One region of the Clostridium celatum genome, then DNA from elsewhere that is predicted to be linked to it. Evidence: a T-box and tRNA genes for the amino acid it is inferred to sense, from the RefSeq annotation. Region 1 holds a T-box; the other holds one or more tRNA genes.

Region 1 (4,670 bases):
TGCTTCTTTAGGTAAACAATATCCATCAACAATATAACTTCCACCTAATTGAATAGCTCTTTCAGAACCACTTTCTTCACTTCCCATAGTATAAATATGTGAAACTGCAATATTTATTGTATCTTTTCTATAATTTACTTTAAGTGAATCAAATAATTGTTTTATTCTTTCACCATAACTTTTTAATCTCTCATCATCATCATCCATTTCACCATATAAAACTTCATTTAACCTTTTTTCACTTGGATATGGCACTGTTAATATAACTGATTTTTCTCCATTTATCTCTATTTCAACAAATCCTTCTCCTGAGTTTACAACTCTATGCTTTCCATATTGCCCAGGTTGTACTACAGTCTTTGGAGTTCCAACCATTATAATTCCATGCTCCATAGCAAGTGGTCCTGCTGCAACTAATCTTTCAGGATTATCATGATTTCCTGCAATAACTAAAGTTAACCTTTCTCCATTTTTAGAAAGTTTTTTTAATGTATCATAAAACATTTTTTCAGCTCTTGCTGGTGGATTACTTGAATCATAAACATCACCTGCAATAATAACTAAATCAATATTATTTTCTTCTACTATATCTATAAAATCATTTAAAAATGCTTCCTGCTCATCCATTCTACTTTGACCTTCTAGGTTCTTGCCCAAATGCCAATCTCCAGTATGTAATATTCTCAAAATATAACCTCCATCCTATAAATTTATTTACCTTAATTATACAACAAATCCCTCATAATATTATCTAAACTTTATAAAAAGTACGATATAACACTACAAAGAAGCTATTTCCTTTTATAATAAAAATTTGAATGTTTTTTTGTATAAAAATCACCCCGCTAAGTATATTTTGCAACAATATTTTTTTATTGCATCTACATAACGGGGCTTACTTCAACTTACTATGTGTTTTTGTTTAGAAAATCTCAAGTTTAATTTTTATTTTTTATTTCAGTAGTTATTCTATTAATAAATTCTTTTAAATCAATAGCTCCTTCATCACCATTATCTCTACTTCTTAGTGAAATAGTTTTATCATTTTCTTCTTTTTCCCCAATAATGATTATATAAGGTACTCTTTCATTTCTAGCTTCTCTTATTTTATATCCTATTTTTTCAGTACGTAAATCAGTTTCAACTCTTACCCCATTAGCTTCAAGCTTTTCTCTAACTTCATTAGTATAATCAGTAAATTTATCAGAAATAGGTAAAATTTTAACTTGGACTGGTGCAAGCCATGTTGGGAATTTACCTGCAAAATGCTCAATTAATATACCAATAAATCTCTCAATACTTCCAAATATAACTCTATGAATAACTATTGGTCTATGCTTTTCACCATCACTACCAATATAGTCTAATTCAAATCTTTGAGGTAATTGGAAATCTAATTGAATAGTTCCACATTGCCATGTTCTTCCCAAACTGTCTTCAAGATGGAAGTCTATCTTTGGTCCATAAAAGGCTCCATCGCCTTCATTAACTTTATACTGTAAATTCATTTCTTCAAGGGCCGCTTTTAATGACTCTTCTGCTATATTCCAATCTTCATCACTTCCCATAGAATCTTCTGGTCTTGTAGATAATTCAACACTATATTTAAATCCAAATTTTGAATAAACTTCATCAATTAAAGCAACAACGCCTTTAATTTCTGATTTTATTTGCTCTGGTAACATAAATATATGAGCATCATCTTGAGTAAATGCTCTTACTCTCATAAGGCCATGTAAAGCACCTGAAAGTTCATGTCTATGAACTCTTCCAAGCTCTCCAACTCTCATTGGAAAATCTCTATAAGAATGTGTTTCTGTTTTATAAATAAGCATTCCACCAGGACAATTCATAGGCTTTAATGCAAACTCTTCCTCATCAATCATTGAAATATACATATTTTCCTTATAATGATCCCAATGTCCTGAAGTTTCCCATAGCTTTTTATTTAACATTATCGGTGTTTCAACTTCAACATATCCAGCCTTTTGGTGCAACTCTCTCCAATAATTAATTAAGTTATTTTTAAGAATAACTCCTTTTGGTAAGAAAAATGGAAATCCTGGTCCTTCATCAACAAAAGTAAATAACTTTAACTCTTTACCTAATTTTCTATGATCTCTTTTCTTCGCTTCTTCTATATTATTTAAATAAGTTTTTAAAATATCTTTATTTGCAAATGCCACCCCATAAACTCTTTGTAACATTTTATTTTTTTCATTACCTTTCCAGTAAGCCCCTGCAACACTAGTTAATTTAAAATCTTTTATTCCTTTAGTAGACAAAAGATGTGGTCCTCTACAAAGATCTATAAAATCGCCTTGTTTATATAGAGAAATTGTTTCTTCTTCTGAAAGATCCTTTATAAGTTCTACCTTATACGGTTCTCCTCTTTCTTCCATTAACCTTAAAGCCTCTTCTCTACTTAATACTATTCTTTTTATTGAAATATCCTCTTTTATTATTTTGTTCATTTCTTCTTCTATTTTAACTAAGTCCTCATTATTAAATGGAACTTCTATATCAAAATCATAATAAAACCCATTTTCTATTGTTGGTCCTATAGCTAGCTTTACATCTTTATAAAGTCTTTTTACAGCTTGAGCCATTACATGTGAGGTAGTGTGTCTCATAACCTCAACTCCAGCTTCATCATCATAAGTTATTATATTAACCTCATCATTGTTTTTAAGTTTATAAGATAAGTCAACTAAGGTTCCATTTACTTCACCTACTACTGCGGACTTTCCTAACTTTTTGCTAATCGATTTAGCTAGATCTAAAACAGTTGAATTTTCTTCAATTTTTCTTATTGATCCATCTTTTAATTTTAAATTAATCATTCACATTCTACCTCCTTTAAGTTCTATTTTAGAGAAAATCTTTAATTCTCTATATTTATTTTTGATATAAAAAAAACATCCATCCCTAAGCTTGGGACGAATGCTATATCCGTGGTTCCACCCAAATTGAATAAAAAATTCAATTCATCTCTTAAAGTATTATCGATCTTCACCGATGGTATTTCTCACTTAATGATACTAAACCATAACTCCAGGGTAGTTTTCTTATAGTCATATTTAAAAGTGCTTACAGCCTTTGACACTTTATCTCTTAAAATTGTATTCTATAATACTCATCCCTTTCAATGTTCATTGATATTTAAGTATATTTTAAAATTAATGTTACCACTTTATTTTTATTTTGTAAATTATTATCTTTAAATTCTTTACTATTAAATAATATATCAGTACTTTTTATCTAAATTTAGTTTGCAATTATTTTAATAAAAACTCTCTTATTACTTTAATCTTTAATATAATATATGCAATTAAACTACCAACAATTGAACTTAAAGAAAATGGAACAATATAAACAAATAATGCAACTTCTCTTCCTAAAACAAAAGCTGCTAAAGGATATGCTAGTAATGCTCCTATTATACCAGTTCCTACAACTTCCCCAATTACAGCTAATTCAACTTTCTTAAATTTTTTATATAGTAATCCTGCTAAAAGCACACCAACCATACTTCCTGGAAAAGCTAATATACTTCCTGTTCCTAAAATATTTCTAAGTAATGATGATACAAATGCACATAATAGTCCATAAACTGGTCCTAATGTTACACCTGATATAACATTTATAAGATGTTGAATTGGTGATGCCTTTGCACCTAAAATAGGTATAGAAAAAGTTCCTAATACAGTGGCTATTGCAATTAATATACCACTTAATACAAGCTTTCTTGTAGCCTCTGATTTAACCTTACTTACTTCCATAATTCAATCCCCCAATTTATTAATTATTTTTAGCTTCTTAATTTTTCAATTTCACTGCACCATTTTTCACATTCACTTTTTATATCTTCAGCTCCTAATATTGCTGAAACTACTGCATATCCATCTATGTTAGAATACTTTAATTCTTGAATATTATTTAAATTTAATCCTCCAATTGCAACTATAGGTAAATTAACTTCTTCTTTTATACTTTTTAAAGTTTCAATTGATACTGATTTTGCATCTAATTTAGTTGTTGTATTAAACATTGCCCCTACACCTAAATAATAAGCTCCATTTTCTTTTGCTATTCTTGCTTCTTCAATAGTTCTTGCAGATACTCCTATAATTTTATTAGCACCTATTAATTCCCTAACTTTATTTGCTGGTATATCACTTTGTCCAACATGAACACCATCTGCATCACAAATCATAGCAATATCAACTCTATCATTAATTATAAGTTTTACATTATATCTTCTTGTTAATTCTCTAAGTTTAATTGCTTTTTCTAAAAATTCCTTGCCACTAGATTCCTTTTCTCTTAATTGAAGCATTGTAACTCCACCTTTTAATGCCTCTTCAATACACTTATAAAAATCTCTATCTTCTAAAATATTTGAATCTGTAACTAAGTATAATTTTAATTCATTCATACAATTCTCCTCATATTTAATATATTTTTTATTATTTAATTCTCTTTAGATTTTTTGACTAAATAATAGTATTCTAGATTTGATTATTAAGATTTCCTCTATATAAACACTTTTTTAACTTTAAATTCTTATGGTATGCTAATCTTAAACTCCACTATTTATTATAAATTTGTGTTTTTTCTATAGCTTCATGTTTAAATCGTTCTAATGGAATTATTGCTATAACTATAGT
Region 2 (4,670 bases), on a different contig from region 1:
TAAGATGGAAAAAGGTAGACTAATTCAAAAGTGACAAATTGCAAATAATTAATATGAAGTTTTAAGAAGAAACTACTAAATATGTAGTTTCTTCTTAATGTAGATTTTATAAAAATAGCAATTTATAAGTTGAGAGTAATCTTAAATTTGCTATTTGTCATGTTTAATAAATATGTATAATAATTTATTGAAAAGTATTATTTTAATAAGTTATACATTTTATGGATAATATATTTAATGAAAGAATTTTTACCTTTATAATTGATAAGGAGAGAACTTATGTTAAAGGACTTAAAAGTAAAAGAATTTACTGAAAAAGAAGCTAGACTTTTAAATCCACTTCAACTTGCTTTAGTTGGGGATGGTGTATATGAGCTTTTTATAAGAAATTCTATATTAGCTAACAACATTGAGTTAAGTGCACATAAGATGCATGTAAAAGCAATTGGATATGTAAAAGCAAAAAGTCAAAGTGCTATTATGCATGCTATAGAAGAATATTTAACTGAAGATGAAAGTTACATATTTAAAAGAGGTAGAAATGCTAAATCTGCAACAGTGCCAAAAAATGCAGATGTAAGAGACTATAGAATGGCAACTGGATTTGAGGCTTTAGTTGGATACTTATATTTAACTGGTAATAATGAAAGATTAGAATTTGTATTTGAAAATGCATTAAAGATAATCTAATAGCTAAAAGGAGAATAGATATGGCTAAAAGAGAAAACCCTAGAAGAAGAGAAAGAGAATTTAATAAGTTACAAGAAAAACAAAATAGAAGAGAAAGAGCGAGTTTTGCACCGGCAAAAGAAACTAATATTGAAGCAGTAAGAGAAGATTTAGTTATAGGAAGAAATGCGGTTATAGAAGCATTAAAAAGTGATAGAACTATAGAATGTATATATGCTATTAAAGGAGATTTAGAAGGATCAATAAAGGTTGCTTTAGGCCTTGCAAAAGAAAAAGGTATAGTTATTAAAGAAGCAGATAGAAGAAAACTTGATACTATGAGTGAAGGTTTAAATCACCAAGGTATTATTGCAAAGGTTACTCCTTTTAAATATAGTGAAGTAAGTTATATATTAGATTATGCAGAAAAAAAAGGAGAAAAGCCTTTTATAGTAATATTAGATGAAATAGAAGACCCACATAATTTAGGCTCAATAATAAGAACAGCAGAACTTTGTGGAGTTCACGGAATAATAATACCTAAGAGAAGAAATGTTGGAGTAACTTCTACGGTTTACAAATGTGCTGCAGGTGCTATAGAACATATGAGAATTGCAAAAGTTACTAATATAAACGCAACTATTGATCTATTAAAAGAAAGAGGTATTTGGGTTTACGGAGCTGATATTCATGGTAAAGATTATAGCTACAATACAGATTTTTCAGGTCCATGTGCTTTAATAATAGGTAGTGAAGGGAAAGGAATATCAAATCTAACTCTTAAAAAGTGTGATTTATTAGTAAAAATTCCTATGATAGGTAAAATTAACTCTTTAAATGCTTCTGTAGCAGGTGGTATAATGATGTATGAGGTATTAAAAGGAAGATTGACTAAATAATTTAAAGCGACAGAGGTTAAAAGTGAAATTTATTTTTATAGATGGATACAATGTGATTAATAGTTGGAGTAATTTAAAGCATGAAAAAGAAGTTAGTTTAGATAGTGCGAGGCAAAAGCTAATTGATATTTTACATAATTATGGAGCAATACATGGATGTAAAATAATGCTTGTGTTTGATGGATATAAAGTTGCGCGAAATTTAGAAAGTAAGTACGAGTATAATAAAAACCTTACAGTAGTATTCACTAAAAGTGGAGAAACTGCAGATGCTTATATTGAAAAAGAAATACACAATATAGGTAGACGTTTTGAAGTTTCAGTTGTAACATCAGATTCTCTTGAGCAACAAACTATATTCCAGAGAGGTGCAACTAGAATTTCATGTGTTGAATTTTATAATATGATTTTTGATACATCAGAGGATATAAAAAGAACTGTGAGAAGCAAAACAAATGCAGTAAGAGAGAGCACAGTTCAAGATAATATAGATGATGATATTTTAAAAAAGTTAGAAGCGATAAGGCGTAGCTAAAGAATAGTAATTTGGGGTTGGAGGGGAAATTGTGAATAGCAAAGAATATTCAAAAGAAATAGCTAGTGAATTTGAAAGTAAAGCAGAAGAAGAGGTAGTCATAGAAGCGAAAAATGGAAGCGTGAGGGCTCAAGAATATGTTATTTCTAAATATGAAAGCTTTGTGAAAGCAAAATCCAAATCATATTTCCTAATAGGAGCTGATAAAGAAGATATTTATCAAGAAGGTATGATAGGGTTATATAAAGCTATTAGAGATTTTAATTATGAGAAATCAACAACATTTAAAGCTTTTGCAGAGTTATGTATAACTAGGCAGATAATAACAGCTATAAAAACAGCTACTAGGCAAAAGCATATCCCACTAAATACATATATTTCTCTTAATAAACCTGTATCTGAAGATGATTCAGAAAGAACACTTTTGGATATAATATCTAGTATGAAGATAACTGATCCAGAAGAGCTTATTATAAGTAAAGAGAAAAAGAAGTATATAGAGGGTGAAATATCAAAAGTGCTATCAGATTTAGAAAAAGAAGTTCTTCAATCTTATTTAGATGGCAAATCATATCAAGAGATTGCTTGTGATTTAGATAGACATGCAAAGTCTATTGATAACGCTCTTCAAAGGGTTAAGAGAAAGCTTGAAAAATGCCTATCTGATAGCAAATAATAATGGTAAAATCATATTGACAAAAAAAACAAATGATAGTAAACTTTATAATTGGTATATTAAAGTGTATAACGCTTTAATGCTCATGTAGCTCAGTCGGTAGAGCGTCGCCTTGGTAAGGCGGAGGCCGTCGGTTCAATCCCGATCGTGAGCTCCATTATATAAATTTAGTATGCAAACGCTAGGCAAAGTTTATTTAAAATAAGGAGGAATTTTCAAATGGCAAAGCAAAAGTTCGAAAGAAGTAAACCACACGTAAATATCGGAACAATAGGTCACGTAGACCACGGTAAGACTACATTAACAGCAGCTATTACAACAGTATTAGCAAACAGAGGATTCGCAGAAGCGTTCAACTACGCTGATATCGATAAGGCTCCAGAAGAAAAAGAAAGAGGAATCACAATCAATACAGCTCACGTTGAATACGAAACAGAAAACAGACACTACGCTCACGTTGACTGTCCAGGACACGCTGACTACGTTAAGAACATGATCACAGGAGCTGCTCAAATGGACGGAGCTATCTTAGTTTGTTCAGCAGCAGATGGTCCAATGCCTCAAACAAGAGAGCACATCCTACTAGCTTCAAGAGTTGGTGTTGACTACATCGTTGTATTCTTAAACAAAGCAGATATGGTTGATGACGAAGAATTATTAGAATTAGTTGAAATGGAAGTTAGAGAATTATTATCTGAATACAACTTCCCAGGAGATGACATTCCAGTAATCAAGGGATCAGCTTTAAGAGCATTAGAAAACCCAACAGATCCAGAAGCAACAGCTTGCATCATGGAATTAATGGATGCTGTAGATAGCTACATCCCAACTCCAGAAAGAGCAACAGATAAGCCATTCTTAATGCCAGTAGAAGACGTATTTACAATCACTGGTAGAGGAACAGTTGCAACAGGAAGAGTTGAAAGAGGAATTCTTCACGTATCAGACGAAGTAGAAATCGTTGGATTAATGGAAGAAAAGAGAAAAGTAGTTGTAACAGGAATCGAAATGTTCAGAAAGTTACTAGACGAAGCACAAGCTGGAGATAACATCGGAGCATTATTAAGAGGTGTTCAAAGAACAGACATCGAAAGAGGTCAAGTATTAGCAAAAGTTGGATCAGTAAATCCACACAGCAAGTTCGTAGGTCAAGTATACGTACTTAAGAAAGATGAAGGTGGTAGACATACTCCATTCTTCGATGGATACAGACCACAATTCTACTTCAGAACAACAGACGTTACAGGATCAATCAAATTACCAGAAGGAATGGAAATGGTTATGCCTGGAGACCATATCGATATGAACGTTGAGTTAATCACTCAAGTAGCTATGGATGAAGGTTTAAGATTCGCTATCAGAGAAGGTGGAAGAACTGTAGGTTCAGGAGTTGTTACTGCTATAGTTGAATAGTAATTAATTACTTAACATATAAAAGGGCTGGGTTAGTTTACCTAGTCCTTTACCAAGCTAATATTATTGACATAATATCGGTTTTATGGTAAGGTGTTTAAGTAATTAACGAAATAGATAACACAATATCATATAGACTTATATAATTATTTGGATAACTGGAGGTGCAGACTGTGAGAGTTAAGATAACATTAGCATGCACAGAGTGTAAGCAAAGAAACTACAACACAATGAAAAACAAGAAAAATAACCCAGACAGAATGGAAATGCACAAATATTGCAGATTCTGTAAGAAACACACAACACACAAAGAAACTAAATAGTTGACTTTAGAGGAATGACACATATTCGCAATAGTTAAGGATGTGAAGTAATGGCTATTAAAGAAAATGTAAATATTAATACTAAAACTTCTGAAAACAGAGGGCTTTCTAAGTTTTTTAGAGAACTTAAGGCAGAGGTTAAAAGAATAACTTGG

The links. The T-box of region 1 lies ahead of thrS (threonine--tRNA ligase). A T-box ahead of a tRNA ligase gene usually reads a tRNA of that ligase, here a tRNA-Thr.
Region 2: it has a tRNA-Thr gene. The T-box ahead of thrS (threonine--tRNA ligase) is inferred to sense a tRNA for this amino acid. The anticodon was not compared.

The regions. Positions count from the first base shown of each region.
Region 1 is NZ_JAJKGM010000001.1:13,945-18,614, reverse strand. It holds gene LPC13_RS00095 (exonuclease SbcCD subunit D) at 1-687, opposite strand, end outside; gene thrS (threonine--tRNA ligase) at 939-2,843, opposite strand; T-box leader at 2,933-3,158, opposite strand; gene thiW (energy coupling factor transporter S component ThiW) at 3,279-3,782, opposite strand; gene thiE (thiamine phosphate synthase) at 3,812-4,438, opposite strand; gene thiT (energy-coupled thiamine transporter ThiT) at 4,593-4,670, opposite strand, start outside.
Region 2 is NZ_JAJKGM010000018.1:47,634-52,303, reverse strand. It holds gene cysS (cysteine--tRNA ligase) at 1-23, shown strand, start outside; gene LPC13_RS09315 (Mini-ribonuclease 3) at 280-690, shown strand; gene rlmB (23S rRNA (guanosine(2251)-2'-O)-methyltransferase RlmB) at 711-1,568, shown strand; gene LPC13_RS09305 (NYN domain-containing protein) at 1,591-2,103, shown strand; gene sigH (RNA polymerase sporulation sigma factor SigH) at 2,135-2,779, shown strand; tRNA gene LPC13_RS09295 (tRNA-Thr) at 2,861-2,936, shown strand; gene tuf (elongation factor Tu) at 2,999-4,192, shown strand; gene rpmG (50S ribosomal protein L33) at 4,366-4,515, shown strand; gene secE (preprotein translocase subunit SecE) at 4,566-4,670, shown strand, end outside.